DNA from 3 places in the Paenibacillus sp. JL3B1040 genome. Region 1 is predicted to be linked to each of the others. Evidence: riboswitches for the same ligand, from Rfam matches in the RefSeq annotation. Region 1 holds a riboswitch; each other region holds the start of a gene.
What was found. A riboswitch is a leader RNA that binds a small molecule or an ion and turns the genes downstream of it on or off. The one in region 1 is predicted to bind glycine.
Positions count from the first base shown of each region.

Region 1 (5,294 bases):
ATCCATGCCGGTGAGTCCGGCCAGGTCCCGCTGCAGGCGGTGCATCAGTTCCAGCGCGCCTTGCACGCTTTCCTCCGGCTGAAAGGGATGGATTTTGGCCAGGCCGGAATACCGCGCCACGTCCTCGTTGACCTTCGGATTGTATTTCATCGTGCAGGAGCCCAGCGGATAAAATCCGTTATCGACCCCGAAGTTCCGGCGGGATAACGCCGTATAATGACGGATCACGTCCACCTCGTACACTTCGGGGAAAGCCAAGCCTTCGCTCCGCAGCATGCCCTGCGGCACCAGTTCTTCCTTAGCGACGGCCGGGACGTCGCATTCCGGCAGGGAATAGCCGACCCGTCCGGGGCGGCTGCGCTCAAAAATCAACAATTCATCGGGTTTCGTCTCTTTTATTTCGGACATATCGATTCCTCCATCACGCGGGCGAATTGGTCGATTTCCGCTTTGCTGCGTTTTTCCGTTACGGCGATCAACAGATGGCCGGCCAGCTCGGGGTAGCTGCGGCCGAGATCGTACCCGCCGATCAAGCCTGCGGCGAGAAAGTCCCGCTGCAGCCGGACCGGATCGGTCCCCTCCGGCAGCCGCAGCACGAACTCGTTGAAGAACGGCGATTCAAAAGCCGCGCTTACGCCGGGAATGGCGGTCAGCGTCTTTTGGGCATAATGGCTTTTCTGCAAATTCAGCTCCGCCACCTCGGCCATCCCTTGCTTGCCCATGACGGACAGATAGACGGAGGCGGCCAGCGCAAGCAGCGCCTGATTGGAGCAAATGTTCGAGGTCGCTTTCTCGCGGCGGATATGCTGCTCGCGGGCCTGCAGGGTCAGGACGAACCCGCGCTTGCCGTTCCGGTCGGTCGTTTGTCCGACGATCCGGCCGGGCATCCGGCGCATATGCGCTTCCGATACGGCGAAGAATCCGCAGGTCGGACCGCCGAAGGAAGGGGCCAGGCCAAGCGGCTGGGCATCGCCGACGACGATGTCGGCGCCGAGCTTGCCCGGCGCTTCCAGCAGGCCAAGCGCCAGCGGATTGCTGCTGACGACCAGCAAGCTGCCGTGCGCGTGAGCCAATTCGCCGATCGCGCGAAGATCCTCCAAAGAACCGAAAAAATTCGGGTTTTGGATCAGCACGGCGGCGGTGTCCTTGGTGATGGCGGCGGCGAGCGCCTGGCGATCGGTCACGCCTTGCTCCCAGCCGACCTCGACGAGCTCGAGGTTCAGGCCATGGGCATAAGTGGCGAGCACCTCGCGGGCTTCCGGGTGGACGGCGCGGGAGACGACGAGCCGCTTGCGCTTGGTGGCGGCCGCAGCCAGGTTGCCGGCTTCGGCCAAAGCGGTGGCTCCGTCATACATGCTGGCATTGGCGACCTTGAGGCCGGTCAGCTCGCAGATGTAGGATTGGAACTCGAAAATCGCCTGCAGCTCGCCTTGGCTAATTTCCGGTTGATAGGGCGTGTAGGCGGTATAAAACTCCGAACGGGACACGACGTGTTGGATTACGGAAGGGATGTGATGGTCGTAAAGTCCGGCGCCGAGGAAGCTGGCGAAGCGATCGGTGTCGGCGTTGCGCCCGGCCAGCTCGGCCAGGTGCCGGGTCAGCGCGTATTCGTCCAGGCGCGGGGAGACCGGGAGCTCGCCTTGAAAGCGAATGGCCTCCGGGATATCGCGGAACAACGCCTCCACGGAATCGGTGCCGATGGCCGCCAGCATTTCATTTCGGTCTTGTTCGGTTAACGGCAAATAACGGTGCTTTAGCATACGGTTTTATGAATCTCCTTTCGTCGCTTGGCGGCTTTCGTTTCGGCGATAGAACGGCAGCGGGACGACCTTGGCCTTCAGCCGTTTGCCGCGGATGTCGACCTCCAGGATCGTACCCGGTTCGGTATAGGCACTGGTCAGGATCGCCATCCCGAGGTTTCTTTTCAAAGTCGGCGACTGCGTACCTGTCGTCACTTCCCCGAGCGGTACTTCCGAGCCTTCGGCAAACACCGGGTAATGCGTGCGCGGGATGCCGCGATCGATCATCTCGAGGCCGACCAAGCGGCGAGGTACGCCGTCGTCCCGCTGTTTGGCCAGCGCCTCGCGCCCGATGAAATCGCCCTGCTGCAGCTTCACGAACCGGTTCAGACCGGCTTCGAGCGGGGTGATATCCGGCCCGAGCTCCTGCCCGTACAGCGGCAGGCAGGCTTCGAAGCGCAGCGTATCCCTGGCGCCGAGCCCGGCGGGGAGCAGGCCGTACGCCGCCCCGGCTTCCATCAAAACGTCCCATAACGCTTTCGCGCGTTCCGCCGCCACATATAACTCGAAGCCGTCTTCGCCGGTATACCCGGTTCGCGACAGCAGCGCCGGAATACCGGCAATCCGCACTTCCGGAATAAAGGCGAACGGGCGCAAGGCCGCGGGCTCCTGCCCATCGCAAAGCGGGGAGAGGATCGTGGAAGCGAGCGGCCCTTGCACGGCCAGCAACGCCGTCTCGCCGGACGCGTCACGCATCGTTGCGCCGTCGGCGGGAAGGTGACGCTGCAGCCATTCCCAATCCTTTTCGATATTCGAGGCGTTGACTACCAGCATGTACTTCCCCGGCTCCAGCATATAAATCAACAGATCGTCCACCACGCCGCCATCGGGGTAGCACAGCAAAGTATACTGGGCTTTACCCGGTTGGAGCAGGGTCACGTCATTGGTCGTCATACGCTGCAAAAAGCGTTCCGCTTCCGGTCCTTCCACGAAAAATTCGCCCATGTGCGACACGTCGAACAATCCGGCGCGCTCGCGCACGGCTTCATGTTCTTTCTGGATGCCGCTGAACTGCACCGGCAGCTCCCAGCCGCCGAAATCGATGCAGCGGACGCCTTCGTAACGCGCATACCCGGAGTAGAGCGGCGTTCGCCGCAATGCGGATTCGGACATTACCATCACCTCGTAGGGCCGGATCGGCCTTTTTTGGAAAAACGAAAAGGACAGGCCAAAGAAATTCCGTCAGCTTCCCTAACGGATCTTCCTGGCTCTGTCCCTTGTACCTGAGAGTTACCCTGCCGAAGCCATGAAGGCACGTGCAGGTTTCCCCTTGGGTGATTCGCGCAATGCGAAGATGACTTCATCACTCCATCGATTCCATCGCTTGCGAATGCTCTCCAGAGTTGCGTCCGGCAGAAGTCCTTTTGCCTGAGAGATTCACCGCATGGCGGTTTGCTCCTTCGGCGTTACAGAACTTGCGTATTGTAATCTCTCCCTCTGCCATCAACCGCAGCTTATACATCTCATTAATACTCAAAATCGATCGAGATGTCAATAAAGTTATCATAATAATTTTAAACTATTTCGTTTAATGGAAAAGTCTACGCTTACATTTTGCTAGACTCTATCAAATGTGTTAATAATATTGACATGAGAGCCGGGTTTGGAATAATCTGAACGAAGAAACTTCAGGTTCGAGCATCGGCAAGGCAAGTAGGGGACGATAGATTATCCGGACAGAGGAGGAGCTAATCTTGGCCAGTGAGATCAGGGAAAACGTTTGGTACAGCGATGAGCATGAATGGGTGCTTGATTTGGGGGACGGGACGGTGAAAATCGGCATCTCCGACGTCGCCCAGCATCGTTTGGGCGATATCGTGTTCGTGGAGCTGCCCGATCCGGGGCAGGAGATCGAAGCGCAGGACGCCATCGGCACGATCGAATCCGTCAAGACGGTGGCCGATTTGTTTACGCCGGTCAGCGGGACCGTGCTGGCGGTCAACGGGGAGCTGGACACCGCGCCGGAGCTCGTGAATGAAGAGCCTTACGATGGAGGTTGGATGGTGCACATCCGGCTGAAGGAGGATCCGAACCTCGCGTTGGCAAATTTGATGGACTCTACAGCGTATGCGGAATTTATCGAGAGATAATCCGGTTTCATGCACATGAAAAAAAACTCGCGGCCAGCGTTAGCGCGAAAGGAGCGGATCAACGATCCGCCCAACCGCCTATCGCATGCCGCGAGTTGTCGTTATCGGGCATTGCGCCCATGGGGGGGCAACAGCAGGGAGCGGTACAGCGCTTCGAACATAAACTCCAGCGCTTCCAGATGCCGCTTGGCCTCCGCAACGCCGGAGCCCCAGGCATAAATCCCGTGGTTTCGGAGCAGCAACGCGGGAACGCGCGTATCCAGCCCACCCGATATTCGCTTGAGGATCGCAGGGAGTTCGGGATTCGGCAGGATCGGCACCCGAATTTCCGCATCCGTCTCCCAGATCTCCAAGCTTTTGAGCAGCTCGTTTCCCTTGAGAGGGACCCCGCCGTCCGCGCCGAAATATTCGCTAAGCACGTTATTGAACGCCGTATGGACGTGAACAATCGCGCCGCAGCCGGTCATCCGGTAAATTTTCGCGTGAATCGGCGTATCGGAGCAAGGCTTCAGCCGCGTCGGTTCGCAAGGCGCGCCGGCGGCATCGACGAACAGCACGCTTGCCGGAGCGGAAGGCTCCGCGGACAACTCCGACGTGTGCGTCTCGTCGCAAATAACGGCAAACACAAACCGGTCGGGCGTATAACTGCCGACCCGCACCGATAAGCTTCCGCTGGAAGCGGGAAACCAGCCGCGGGCCGCCAACACTTCCCGCACTCGGCTTAACGCGCCCAGCGCCGCTTGTTTCTCTTCCCATGGGATGTCGCCATAATTCATGCTCCCGTCCCCCTTTCGCACTGGCCTCAGGGCGGCCAGCCCCCCCTTGTTGGCCCAAGCGCTGCTGCTACAACAGCGCCTGTCTAACCGCTTCGCCCATTTCCTTCGAACGTTCGGCGGCCCGGTGGACCGCAGCCCGCACGTTCGGCTGGAAGCTGCCGGTTTCCAGCACGCCGATCGCGGCTTGCGTCGAACCGTTTGGCGAGGTGATATCCGCGCGCAGCTTGGTTGGCGCTTCGCCGGTTTCCGCCATCATCCGGGCGGCGCCCAGCACCGTCTGCACCGTGAGCTCGCGGGATTGCTCCGCGGTCAGGCCGCCTTCGATCCCCGCTTCGATCATCGCTTCCATCAGATAATAAACATATGCGGGTCCGCTCCCGGATACGCCCGTTAAGATTTCCATTTGCTCTTCGGGGATGACGCTAACCGTTCCGACGGCTTCAAACATCGACAACACCTGGGCGCGCTGTTCCCCGTTCGTTTCCGGCGAGAAGGAAATGCCGGTCGCGCCGTGCCCGATGGAACAGGAGGTGTTCGGCATCGTACGGGCCACGGCCGCCTTCGTGCCGAGCAGGGCCTGGATCGTGGCGATGGACAAGCCGGCGATCAGGGAGACGATCAGTTGGCCT
Region 1 covers NZ_CM169317.1:3,237,803-3,243,096, reverse strand. The annotation lists gene gcvPB (aminomethyl-transferring glycine dehydrogenase subunit GcvPB) at 1-408, opposite strand, end outside; gene gcvPA (aminomethyl-transferring glycine dehydrogenase subunit GcvPA) at 396-1,760, opposite strand; gene gcvT (glycine cleavage system aminomethyltransferase GcvT) at 1,767-2,912, opposite strand; glycine riboswitch at 3,008-3,142, opposite strand; glycine riboswitch at 3,146-3,246, opposite strand; gene gcvH (glycine cleavage system protein GcvH) at 3,494-3,889, shown strand; gene mtnB (methylthioribulose 1-phosphate dehydratase) at 3,991-4,665, opposite strand; gene proC (pyrroline-5-carboxylate reductase) at 4,733-5,294, opposite strand, start outside.

Region 2 (5,294 bases), 2.4 Mb from region 1:
CGTATCGAAGGATTGCCGGACAAGCTGAATGAGGTGTGCGGCCATTGGCACCTTCGCCATTATTTGACGGAACGCACCGATCGGGAGGCACGTTTTGTGCTCGACGTTCCGACGATGAACAAGTACCTTCCGAAGTATCTAATCACGTTCGGGACGGCCATCCGAGTACTCGAACCGCCGGAGTTGAAACGCCGAATTCAGGAAACCGCCTCCGGCATCGCCAAACATTACTTGGATGAAACCGATTGATCTTCGCTGACAGCGTTTGTCATGGAACCCGGTATACGATAGGGACACGGCTGCAGCGGGAGCGGCAGCTAAACGACAACGAGGATAAGGAGCGTGAAGAGATTCATGCAAAGATCGGCGGATCAATGTTTGGCCTATCATGTTTGGGCGAATGACCGACTTTTCTCTCATCTGGAGCAGCTTCCGGAGGAGGTATTCCACACGGAAGTGACGAGCGTATTCCCGTCCGTGGCGGACGCGGTGGGACATATTTACCTGTTCGACCAGCTCTATCTGTCCGTGCTTGAAGGGGTTCCGAACGAGGATATTTTTCCGAAAATGCCAATCTGGTCGGAGGAAGCGAAAGGCAAGTCCGTAGGCGAGATACGGCAGCTGTTCGCCGGCGTCGCCGACCGCTTCCGCGATCTGCTGCGGCGTACGCCCGACCCGGACAAGGCGATAACGATTCATCACCCGAAGTATGGCAGCCTGGATACGCGGTTCTCCGACATTCTGCAGCATGTGGTCAATCACGGGACGTATCACCGGGGGAACGTGACCGCGATGCTGCGGCAGCAAGGGTATGCCGGGGTCCCTACGGATTATTTGTTCTTCCTGCTGGAACGGCAGGCGAAATCGATTGACAGCAACAAGAAGATGTGATAATTTCGCTGTAAGAAAATAAAGGCAATGCAACCTTCGGGTTCAACCTCGCTGAGAAGTGGGTTGGACCCTTTTTGCATTCCAAAATTAGGGGAGGATTCGTAATGTCGAGAACAGAATTGCTGTTGCAACGGCTGGGCGAGATCGGCAAATCACTCGAACGCAAGGGGGGAGCTCTTCTGTTACTAGGAGTTGGCTCCGTTGGGGTCGAGACAGAACGGTTGGATGAATATTCGGATTTGGATTTTTTTGTCATTGTCAAGCCCGGGGAGAAGAACAGATATATAGACCGGTTGGATTGGCTAGAGGATGTACACCCTCTTGCCTATTCGTTTAAGAATTCGGATATCGGCTATAAAGTACTGTTCGAGGACGGTATTTTTGGGGAATATGCAGTATTCGAGGAATGGGAGTTGGCGAACGCTACCTATACAGAAGGCCGGGTCATATGGAAGGACCCTATGTATGCCAATACGGCAATCGCGAAACCTTCCAACCCGGTCCCCAGCCCCAAAGCGGAATCCTTAGACTTTCCTTTGAATGAAGCCTTAACCAATCTATACGTGGGGCTCGGTCGCTATGCTAGGGGGGAGTGTCTATCCGCGACGAGGTTTGTTCAAGGTTACGCAGTGGACAGGATTTTATCCGTACTCCATTTGCTGGAGCAAGAGGTGGACTATTTTCCCGACCCATTCGGGAATGAGAGGCGGCTCGAGAGGAGGTACCCCCGTTTTGCAGAAATCATAGGAGACATGATACAGGGATACGATCATGTTCCCGAATCGGCACTTCGTATTTTAAATTTCATAGAAGAAGTGTATCCAGTCAATCGAAGATTAAGCGATGAGATACGGCGATTGGCTATTCTAACTTGCCGATAGAAGCAGCGGGGGAACTATCTCGTTGACAAAAAATTTCATTGCGATTAATATTGAAAAATAATTCACATTCCTTGTTACCATCGAAAAATTAAATCATTCGCAAGCTATGATGGCTATGGATCACACTATAGCCGGAGCAGCTTCTGGAGAGACCGCGATTCCGCGGCGCCGAAGGGTTCACAATCTCAGGCAAAAGGACAGAAGAGTATAAATACGTCGATTTGGCAGGCGTTTCGCCTAGTATGCCAAGTCCTATTTATTCTTTTTACGTTCCGGAGATTGGAGGGCATCCAGTCTCTTTTTTTATGCCTAATTTGTTCATTATTTCATATGAGGAAGCTCATGACTTTAAGGGGGAATCAGGTATGGTGCAGCAGGAATTAAAAAGGGATTTAGCGAATCGGCACGTTCAGTTGATCGCCATCGGCGGCACGATTGGGACGGGATTGTTCCTTGGTTCGGGCAAAGCGATTCAACTGGCCGGGCCGTCGATCATTTTTGCCTATCTCCTTGTGGGGATTGCCGTGTTCTTTGTGATGCGAGCGTTGGGAGAGCTGCTGTTGTCCAAAGCCGGCTATTCATCGTTTACGGACATTGCCGAAGACTATCTGGGGCCGCGGGCCGCGTTCGTTACCGGATGGACCTATTGGTTTTGCTGGATCATGACGGCCATGGCCGATGTGATTGCGGTAGGGGTTTACGTTCAGTATTGGTTCGATATCCCGCAATGGGTTCCGGCGGTCATCTGCTTGATCATCCTGCTGGGACTTAACCTGTTGACGGTGAAGAACTTCGGCGAATTGGAATTTTGGTTTGCCTTAATCAAGGTCGTCACGATTCTCGTATTGATCGGCCTCGGCGTCGTTTTGCTGGTCATCGGATTCAAGACGGATGCGGGAACCGTGTCGGCGAAGAACATTTGGGGACATGGCGGCCTCTTCCCGAACGGAATCCAAGGTTTCCTGCTCTCCTTCCAAATGGTGGTATTCGCTTATGTCGGCGTGGAGCTGGTAGGGGTGTCGGCGGCGGAAACGTCCAATCCGGAGAAAAATATCCCGTCGGCCATTAATAAAATTCCGCTGCGCATTTTGTTCTTCTACGTTGGCGCCTTGATCGCCCTCTTGTGCATTAACCCCTGGACGGGGCTGACTCCGGCGGAGAGCCCGTTCGTGAAGACGTTTAGTCTGGTCGGCATTCCGGTTGCCGCGGGGATCATTAACTTCGTCGTCTTGACTTCGGCCGCGTCCGCTTGTAACAGCGGGATGTTCTCGACCAGCCGGATCCTCTATAATTTAAGCAAAAACAAGCAGGCTCCCTCCGGGATGGCGACACTGAACAAAAACCATGTGCCCGGCAACGCGCTGCTGGTTTCCACGCTGGTCATCTCCGTAGGGGCGCTGTTAAGCAAGCTGATTCCGGGGCAAGCTTTCGGCATCGTGACGACGATTAGCGCCATTTGCTTTATTTGGGTGTGGGGCGTGGTGCTCGTGTGCCATATTCGTTATAAGCGCACGCGGCCGGAGCTGCAGGTCAAGTCGACATTTAGGGCGCCGTTTACGCCATTTGTCAATTATGCGGTCCTCGTGATGTTTGCGGCCATTTTGCTGATCATGCTGTTTGCGGAGGAGACCCGTCCGGCTCTGTTGCTGACGCCGCTGTGGTTCATTCTCCTGTTCGGATTGCATGCGATAAGAAAACGCAAGGAGCGGGCAACTCACGTCCCCCTTGAGCAGACCCATCTCTAACGGCGGTCCCAGCTTTGCAACTCGAATCAAATTTGCGGGGTTTTGCTTATTCCCGACGCCCCTTCACCCGCTTCAATGCGGCGACGATCAGGAAGCTGATAATGACGAGCAGAAGCCAGGAGCTGATCTTGCCAAGACGGACGAGGTGCCAGCCGTCGGATTGGTTCGGATACCTCCAGGCGCTGAAGAACGTGGCGACGTTTTCCGCGACCCAGATAAAGAAGCCGATCAGCACAAAGGAGAGGGATAACGGCATCCGGTAGGGCTTGCCGCCTACCTCGTAGGTCACCCAGGTTCGCCAGAAGACGAGCAGCACCAGCGCCGACAACCCCCAGCGAACATCGATCCAATAATGGTGGGTGAAGAAATTCAGATAAATCGAGGCGGCCAGCGGGACGACCAGCCAGAGCGGGGGAAAGCGGATCAGATCCACTTTCAGACGCCGCCAAGCTTGACACAGGTAACTGGCTACACTGGCATACATAAACCCGCTGTAGAGAGGGACGCCGTTCACTTTCGTCCAGGCTTCCTCCGGGTAGGACCAGGACCCCATATGAACCTTGAACATCTCCAGCGCCAAACCGATCAAGTGGAAGACCGTAATCACCTTCAGTTCGTCGCGGGTCTCCAGTCCGAACCGTACCATCCAGACCTGCATGGCGAGGCAGATCAGCAGCAGCCAGTCATACCGCGGCAGGAAGGGAAAGGGAAGCCACTGCGTCAAAGCCAGCGATGCAAAAATCACCACGGGAAACACGCAGGACAACGCCTGCTGCCAGCCGAAGCGCACCAACTGCCGAAGGGCATGCTCAAGGCGTTTAAGGCGGTTACCCACGCGCAACTCCCCTTTGTTCAGAGATCGACTCAGGCTACTCCTCATCGTTTCGGTACTCCATAATGTCACCGGGCTGGCAATCCAGCGCCTTGCAGATCGCCTCCAAAGTGGAGAATCGAATGGCTTTGGCCTTCCCGTTTTTCAAAATGGACAGGTTCGCCATCGTGATGCCGACCTTCTCCGAAAGCTCCGTGACGCTCATTTTCCGTTTTGCCAGCATGACGTCAAGATTGATAATTACGGGCATGGATTCCTTCACCTCAGATCGTTAAATCGTTTTCCGATTTGATGTCGATAGCATTTCTTAAGAGACGTTGAAGCACGGCCGCAAAGACGGCAATCACGAGGGAAGCGAAACAGATGACCAGCCCGATCGCGGCGAGTCCCGGCGCATCGTCCTTCTCCGCAATGATGAACAGGATCGGCAGGATGACCGTATACAGAATACAGATGGCGACCGCGCAGTTTCTAATGCTCTTTAGAGCCCTTACCGAAGCTTCGGAGAAGGCGGTATTCTTGTCGATATAGCTTAGCAGCTTTAGCGTCTGGTAAAGCGCAAAGAAGAAAGGAATGGCCGATGCGTACATAGGAATGAGCACGGTCAGGTAGAGGAAGGGCGGATAATACTCCACCAAATCTTTGGCTATCGCGGGTACCCCCAGCGCGCATACGGCAAGGATCGCGATGCCCATCAGGAAAACGACGCCCCTTAAGAAAAGGGTAGAGCTTTGTTCACGTTTCATATCAACATAGCACCTCGCGTAGGATTAGTGTCGAAGTTAATTTACCACGTTTTTTATCGATAATCAATAAATATTTATTAATAAATGGGATGTATATATCGAAAAAGAATAATTTCACCGGGCATACCCGATAAGTTCTTTTTGGATGGCTTAAAAAAATCAATTATTAATATCTAAGAAATAAATATTTCAATCCCTC
Region 2 covers NZ_CM169317.1:5,682,160-5,687,453, reverse strand. The annotation lists gene ACZF99_RS26095 (helix-turn-helix transcriptional regulator) at 1-249, shown strand, start outside; gene ACZF99_RS26090 (DinB family protein) at 343-891, shown strand; gene ACZF99_RS26085 (hypothetical protein) at 996-1,772, shown strand; glycine riboswitch at 1,906-1,983, shown strand; gene ACZF99_RS26080 (amino acid permease) at 2,138-3,517, shown strand; gene ACZF99_RS26075 (DUF817 domain-containing protein) at 3,564-4,397, opposite strand; gene ACZF99_RS26070 (helix-turn-helix domain-containing protein) at 4,387-4,599, opposite strand; gene ACZF99_RS26065 (DUF2975 domain-containing protein) at 4,613-5,095, opposite strand.
Region 2: linked by a shared signal. The riboswitch ahead of ACZF99_RS26080 (amino acid permease) and the one ahead of gcvT (glycine cleavage system aminomethyltransferase GcvT) in region 1 are both predicted to bind glycine.

Region 3 (5,294 bases), 2.0 Mb from region 1:
ACATGTCCCCCGCCTGCGCCGAAACCTGTACGACACTTCCGGATCCGCTGTATTTCACCGCATTCTCCAACAGATTAAACAACGCTTCGCCGGTCCATTTCGGATCGTGCCGCGCCGAGACTTTCGGGTCGAAGTCAATCGCAATTTCGATGCCTTTGCGCTCCGCCGCCGCATACACCTGCGAAACGGCTTGCGTGATCGTCGGAATCAACGGGGACACGTCGGTCTGCAACGTAATCATCCCTGCCTCGAGCCGGGACATTTTGACCAGAGAACCGATCAGCCAATCCAGCTTGGCGGTTTGCGCCTTAATCTGGGCCGCGTACTGCCGAGCCTCCTCGCTGAGGTGCGGGATTTCCTCCAGCAGCTCGACGTACAGCATCATACTCGACAACGGCGTTTTCGTCTGGTGCGAGATGTCGGAGAGCAGCGTCTGTATCCGGCTCCGCTCCGCCATGACTTGCCCTTCGCGCGCTTTGGCCAGCTCGACATAACGAACAACCTTGTTTTCCAACGCGGAAAGACGGGTTTCTTCATAATCGGTCAGCCTGGCCTGACCGGCGATTGCCGCATCCACAATATCGTAAGCCGCCTGGATGACGGAAGCGGACCTCGCTCGCAGCGTCCGGGCGAAAGCGCCAGCCGCCAGGATCAACGCCGCGGCGAAGCACGCGGGCAGCCAAAGCGGCGGGGAGAACACCTCCCCGGCCCACACCCAGGCGGCAACCGGATAACCGAACGTCAGCAGGGCAAACAAGAGTCCGTACCCGGCGTAAATCCAGCCGAAAGCAATCCGCTGCCGCGAGGCTGGACGGGCTTGTCCAGCGGGCCGCCCGCCTTTGCGCCCTCCGGCTAATTCGGCGTGCCCGTATCCTCCGCCGGTTGCGCGGCCGCTTCTCATCGCGGCACCCCCACGTCGGTCCACAAGTACCCGAGCCCGTATACCGTTTTAATATATTGAGGCGCGGAGGGATTCTCCTCGATCTTGGCCCGCAATCGCTTGATCGTGACGGTCAATGCGTTCTCATCCACAAACTCCGCTTCATGCCCCCATACGAGATAAATCAGCTGCTCCCGGGTCAGAATTTGTCCGCGGTGGTTCACCAGCGCCTTCAGCAGCTTTTGTTCCGTCACGCTGAGCGGAATGGCCACTCCCTCTTTGCGGTAATCCATTTTGCCGAAGTCGAACGCGAGGGAGCCGATCACCACTTTATCCTCGCGGCCGGGGTCACAGCGCCGGAGCACGGCCATCACCCGCGACCTGAGCACCATCAGGCTGAACGGCTTCGTGATGTAATCGTCCCCGCCCAGTTCGAAGCCCATCACGATATCGGACTCCATATCGTTCGCCGTCAGAAAAATGACGGGGATCCGCGAAGTCTCTCGGAGCTTGGCGCAAAAGTCCAGGCCGCTTCCGTCCGGCAGTCTGACATCAAGCAGGATGAGATCGATTCCGCCCGCCTCAAGCCGCGCTTCCGCTCCCGCCAAATCATAAGCCTGTTCCACGGCGATTCCATCCCGGGCCAACGTCAGCGCGATCCCTTTGTTCAAGCCCGCATCATCTTCTACGATCAGAATGCTCGTCATGATAAAAGTACGCCCTTTCCCTCCGGTCATTCCTACAAGCAGATTATACACGAACATCCCTTCGAAAAAATGTGTCATCTCTGAATTTGTAATTATTTCTTCCGGCTCCGCAGCTCTTTCATGATCTTGCGGCCGGTCGGCGTTTGCGCCAGCCCGCCCTGCGCCGTTTCGCGGTGGCGGCTGGGCATCGCCGAGCCGACCTCCAGCATCACGTCGATGACTTCGTCCGACGGGATCGCGCTGCGCACGCCGGCCAGCGCCATATCGGCGGCGGCAAGGGCGTTCACCGCGCCAAAGCCGTTGCGCACGATGCAGGGGATTTCCACCAAGCCGCCGACGGGATCGCAGATCAAGCCCAGCGTGTTCTTAAGCGCGAGACCGACGGCTTGCACCGCCTGCTCCGGCGTCCCGCCGCGCAGCTCGACCATCGCTCCGGCCGCCATGCCGATCGCCGAGCCGATTTCCGCCTGGCATCCGCCTTCCGCGCCGGAAATAAACGAGTTGTTGGCGATCACGTAACCGATAGCCCCGGCGCAAAACAACCCGCGCACGAGGTGATCGTCCTCCCAGCCGAAGCGCTCTTGGGCGCTCACGAACACGCCGGGGATGATGCCGCAGGAACCGGCTGTCGGCGTGGCGACGATTCGCCCCATCGAGGCGTTGACCTCGGACACCGCCAGCGCGTAGGCCATCGCCCGGCAGGCGATGTCGCCGACGGAAGCCTCTTCGCGGCCGCGGTAAGCCTCGACCCGTTTGGCGTCGCCGCCCGTCAGACCGCTGGTGGAGACGATATCCTCCGTCAGCCCTTTGTGTACCGCCGTTTTCATGATTTGGTAATACTCGCCCATGGCGGCTAGGATCTCCGCCTCCGATTGCCCGCTCTCGGCCGCCTGATCCTGGATCATGATGCCGGAAATCGTTTGGGATTCCCGGTCGCACAGCCGGACCAGCTCCCGCAAATTTTTGAAGCGCATTCCGCTCTCTCCTTTCTTATCTCGACAGATCGATATAGGCTACCCGGACGACATGCTCCAACGAACCGATCGCCTCCCTTAATTGCGGGGGGATGGACGAATCGGCTTCCACGACGGTCAATGCCTCGCCCGTGCGCCCTTTCCGGTCGGTGATGATGTAGCCGATGTTGACGTACTCCCGGCTGAACAAGGCGGTAATGCCGGCCAGCACCCCTTGCCGGTCGGCGTGGGAGATCACCAGCGTCGGCAGCTCGCCCGAGCTTTTGACCTCAAATCCGTCGATGCTCCGAATGACGACCGTTCCCCCGCCGATGGACGCGCCCGTCACTTCCATATGCCGCCCGTCCGCGCCGGTCAGCGTAATTTTTACCGTATTCGGATGCGCACCGGGTAAGACCCCCGTGGAAAATACCACCTTCACCCCCTGCTCCGCGGCATCCTGCAGCGAATGGCGGATTCGCTCGTCGTCCGTGCGGTAATCGAGGATGCCGCCGACCACGGCCAAATCGGTGCCGTGTCCGCTGTACGTTTCGGCAAAAGAGCCGTAAAAACAAATCGCCGCCTCCACCGGCGGTTCCCCGAACAATTGCCGCGCGAATCGCCCGATCCGCACCGCCCCGGCGGTATGCGAGCTCGATGGACCGATCATCGCCGGCCCGATAATGGAAAACACGTTTTTGAAGCGCATGGTTCAATCTCTCCCTTATTGGCATTCAAGATGATCCGCCGGTTTACCACGAAAAAGGGACAGCGCAAAAAGGCCGCTGCCCCTTTGCTCTGTCCCCGTTACCTGAAAGTTTAATGTTCCCGGCCTACCCTTGATCCGGGATCCATGTACCTCTTGGGTGGCTGATCGCTCTCTCCAGAGTGGCGTCCGATCATGGTCCTTGTACCTGAGAGATTCGGCTGCCGGTTTGCAGGACCGGCCCTTTGCTCCTTCGGTGCCGCTATTGAGGCTCCCCTTCCCTTCCGGCTCCCCCTGCGGACTCTCCCATCATCCTCATTCGCCTGTATGAATTTGTGTTTAATGTAAAACGAAGTTAGCAATATGTCAAGATAACTTACATAAGGTTACATGGTTTGTTAAGCTATTCTAGTCATATTTTCCTATTTTTATGTGAAAATATGTATATTTTTCATGTAAAGCCACTTGTATCCTTAAATTTACAGATATATACTATCCCCAACAACTCCAGATTTTACCTTATTTTATGAAATGTTGAAAATAAGGTGCGCTCCGCGTTAACTTTCCTTCACATCAGCGCAGGCAGGCTCGGCCGTGTTACCTCTCACTCCGCATCCGGCTTTCAGCTTCTCATCCATCATGGCTTACCCGCATTTGCATCAACTGACTTCGATTAAGGAGGTGATGAACAAAGGGACGCTCGCTCCATTCGTTACCAGGCATAATGTACCCGGACTTTGCTGAATGTTTCTCCGGGCGGCCGCCAATGGATCTTTGCTGGATCTTAAAACCTCATAAAGGGAGTGAAGAAGTTGATAAGTCTCAAGAGATTTCGCAAATCTTTCTCGCTTGGCATGTCGATCCTTCTTGCGTTGACCCTCGTCCCCGTCGCCTCCGCCGACAGCAGTGGAGTTACGGGAAAAAGCAGCCTGAAGTCGACCGCGCCCCACGTGGTTGAAGCCAAAATCGACGCCAAATTGCAGACTCAGTTTAAGCAGGACGACTTCGTCACCTACCTGGTCAAGCTCAAAGAACAAACCGATACGGCCTCGGTCGCCAAGCTGGCTCTCCAGAAAGCCACGTTGGAGAAAGCTACTCCTTCCGCCGCCAAGCTGTCCGCCCGGACTTCCGTTGTCAGCGCATTGCGCGAGACGGCCTCCCGCACCCAATTCGCACTGGACGAATATTTGCGGAAAGCCCGGGAATCCGGAGAGGTGAAGGACTACAAAAGCTACTTTATCGTAAATGCCATGGCGGTGACAAGTACAAAAGAGGTACTGGAGCAAATCGCCCTTTTCCCTGAAGTGGAGAAGATCCTTCCGAATGAAGAACGTCATCTGCAAAAGGTCGAAATCCATCAAGAACCGGCAACGCGGCCTGCCGTTGAGACGCCTTCCGCGCAACCTGCTGACGGAAAGACGGCTGCCGAGACCGACACCGGCAAGCAGACCTCGGATGTTACGCCAAGCAGCGTCGAGTGGAATATTGCCCAGGTGAATGCCCCCGAGGTGTGGAATAGGGGCATCGACGGCACCGGCATCGTAGTGGCTAACCTCGATACCGGCGTCGAGTACAATCACCCGGCCTTGAGAAGCAAATGGCGCGGATTCGATGCCTCGGGCAATGTCGTCGATCCCGAGCTCAGTTGGTACGATCCGCATAGCCATGCTTCGCTGCCGACGGATAGCCACGGCCACGGCACGCACACCATGGGGACGATGGTCGGCTCGGAGCCGGACGGCTCGAACCGGATCGGCGTCGCACCTGGGGCCAAGTGGATCGCGGTGCGGATCTTTAACCCCTCCACCACGGATGCCATCATCCTGGATGGCGGCCAATGGCTACTGGCCCCGATCGATGCCGAAGGGAATCTTCATCCGGAGCTGGCTCCCGATGTGGTCAACAACTCCTGGGGCGGTGGCCCCGGCATCGACGAATGGTTCCGCCCGATCGTGCAGGCTTGGAGAAGCGCGCAAATCTTCCCCGAGTTTTCGGCGGGCAACGTCGATGAATTCAATCCCGGCGGTCCCGGCTCCGTAGCCGCACCG
Region 3 covers NZ_CM169317.1:1,237,186-1,242,479, reverse strand. The annotation lists gene ACZF99_RS05385 (sensor histidine kinase) at 1-901, opposite strand, end outside; gene ACZF99_RS05380 (response regulator transcription factor) at 898-1,587, opposite strand; gene sdaAA (L-serine ammonia-lyase, iron-sulfur-dependent, subunit alpha) at 1,680-2,561, opposite strand; gene sdaAB (L-serine ammonia-lyase, iron-sulfur-dependent subunit beta) at 2,578-3,249, opposite strand; glycine riboswitch at 3,433-3,565, opposite strand; gene ACZF99_RS05365 (S8 family serine peptidase) at 4,059-5,294, shown strand, end outside.
Region 3: linked by a shared signal. The riboswitch ahead of sdaAB (L-serine ammonia-lyase, iron-sulfur-dependent subunit beta) and the one ahead of gcvT (glycine cleavage system aminomethyltransferase GcvT) in region 1 are both predicted to bind glycine.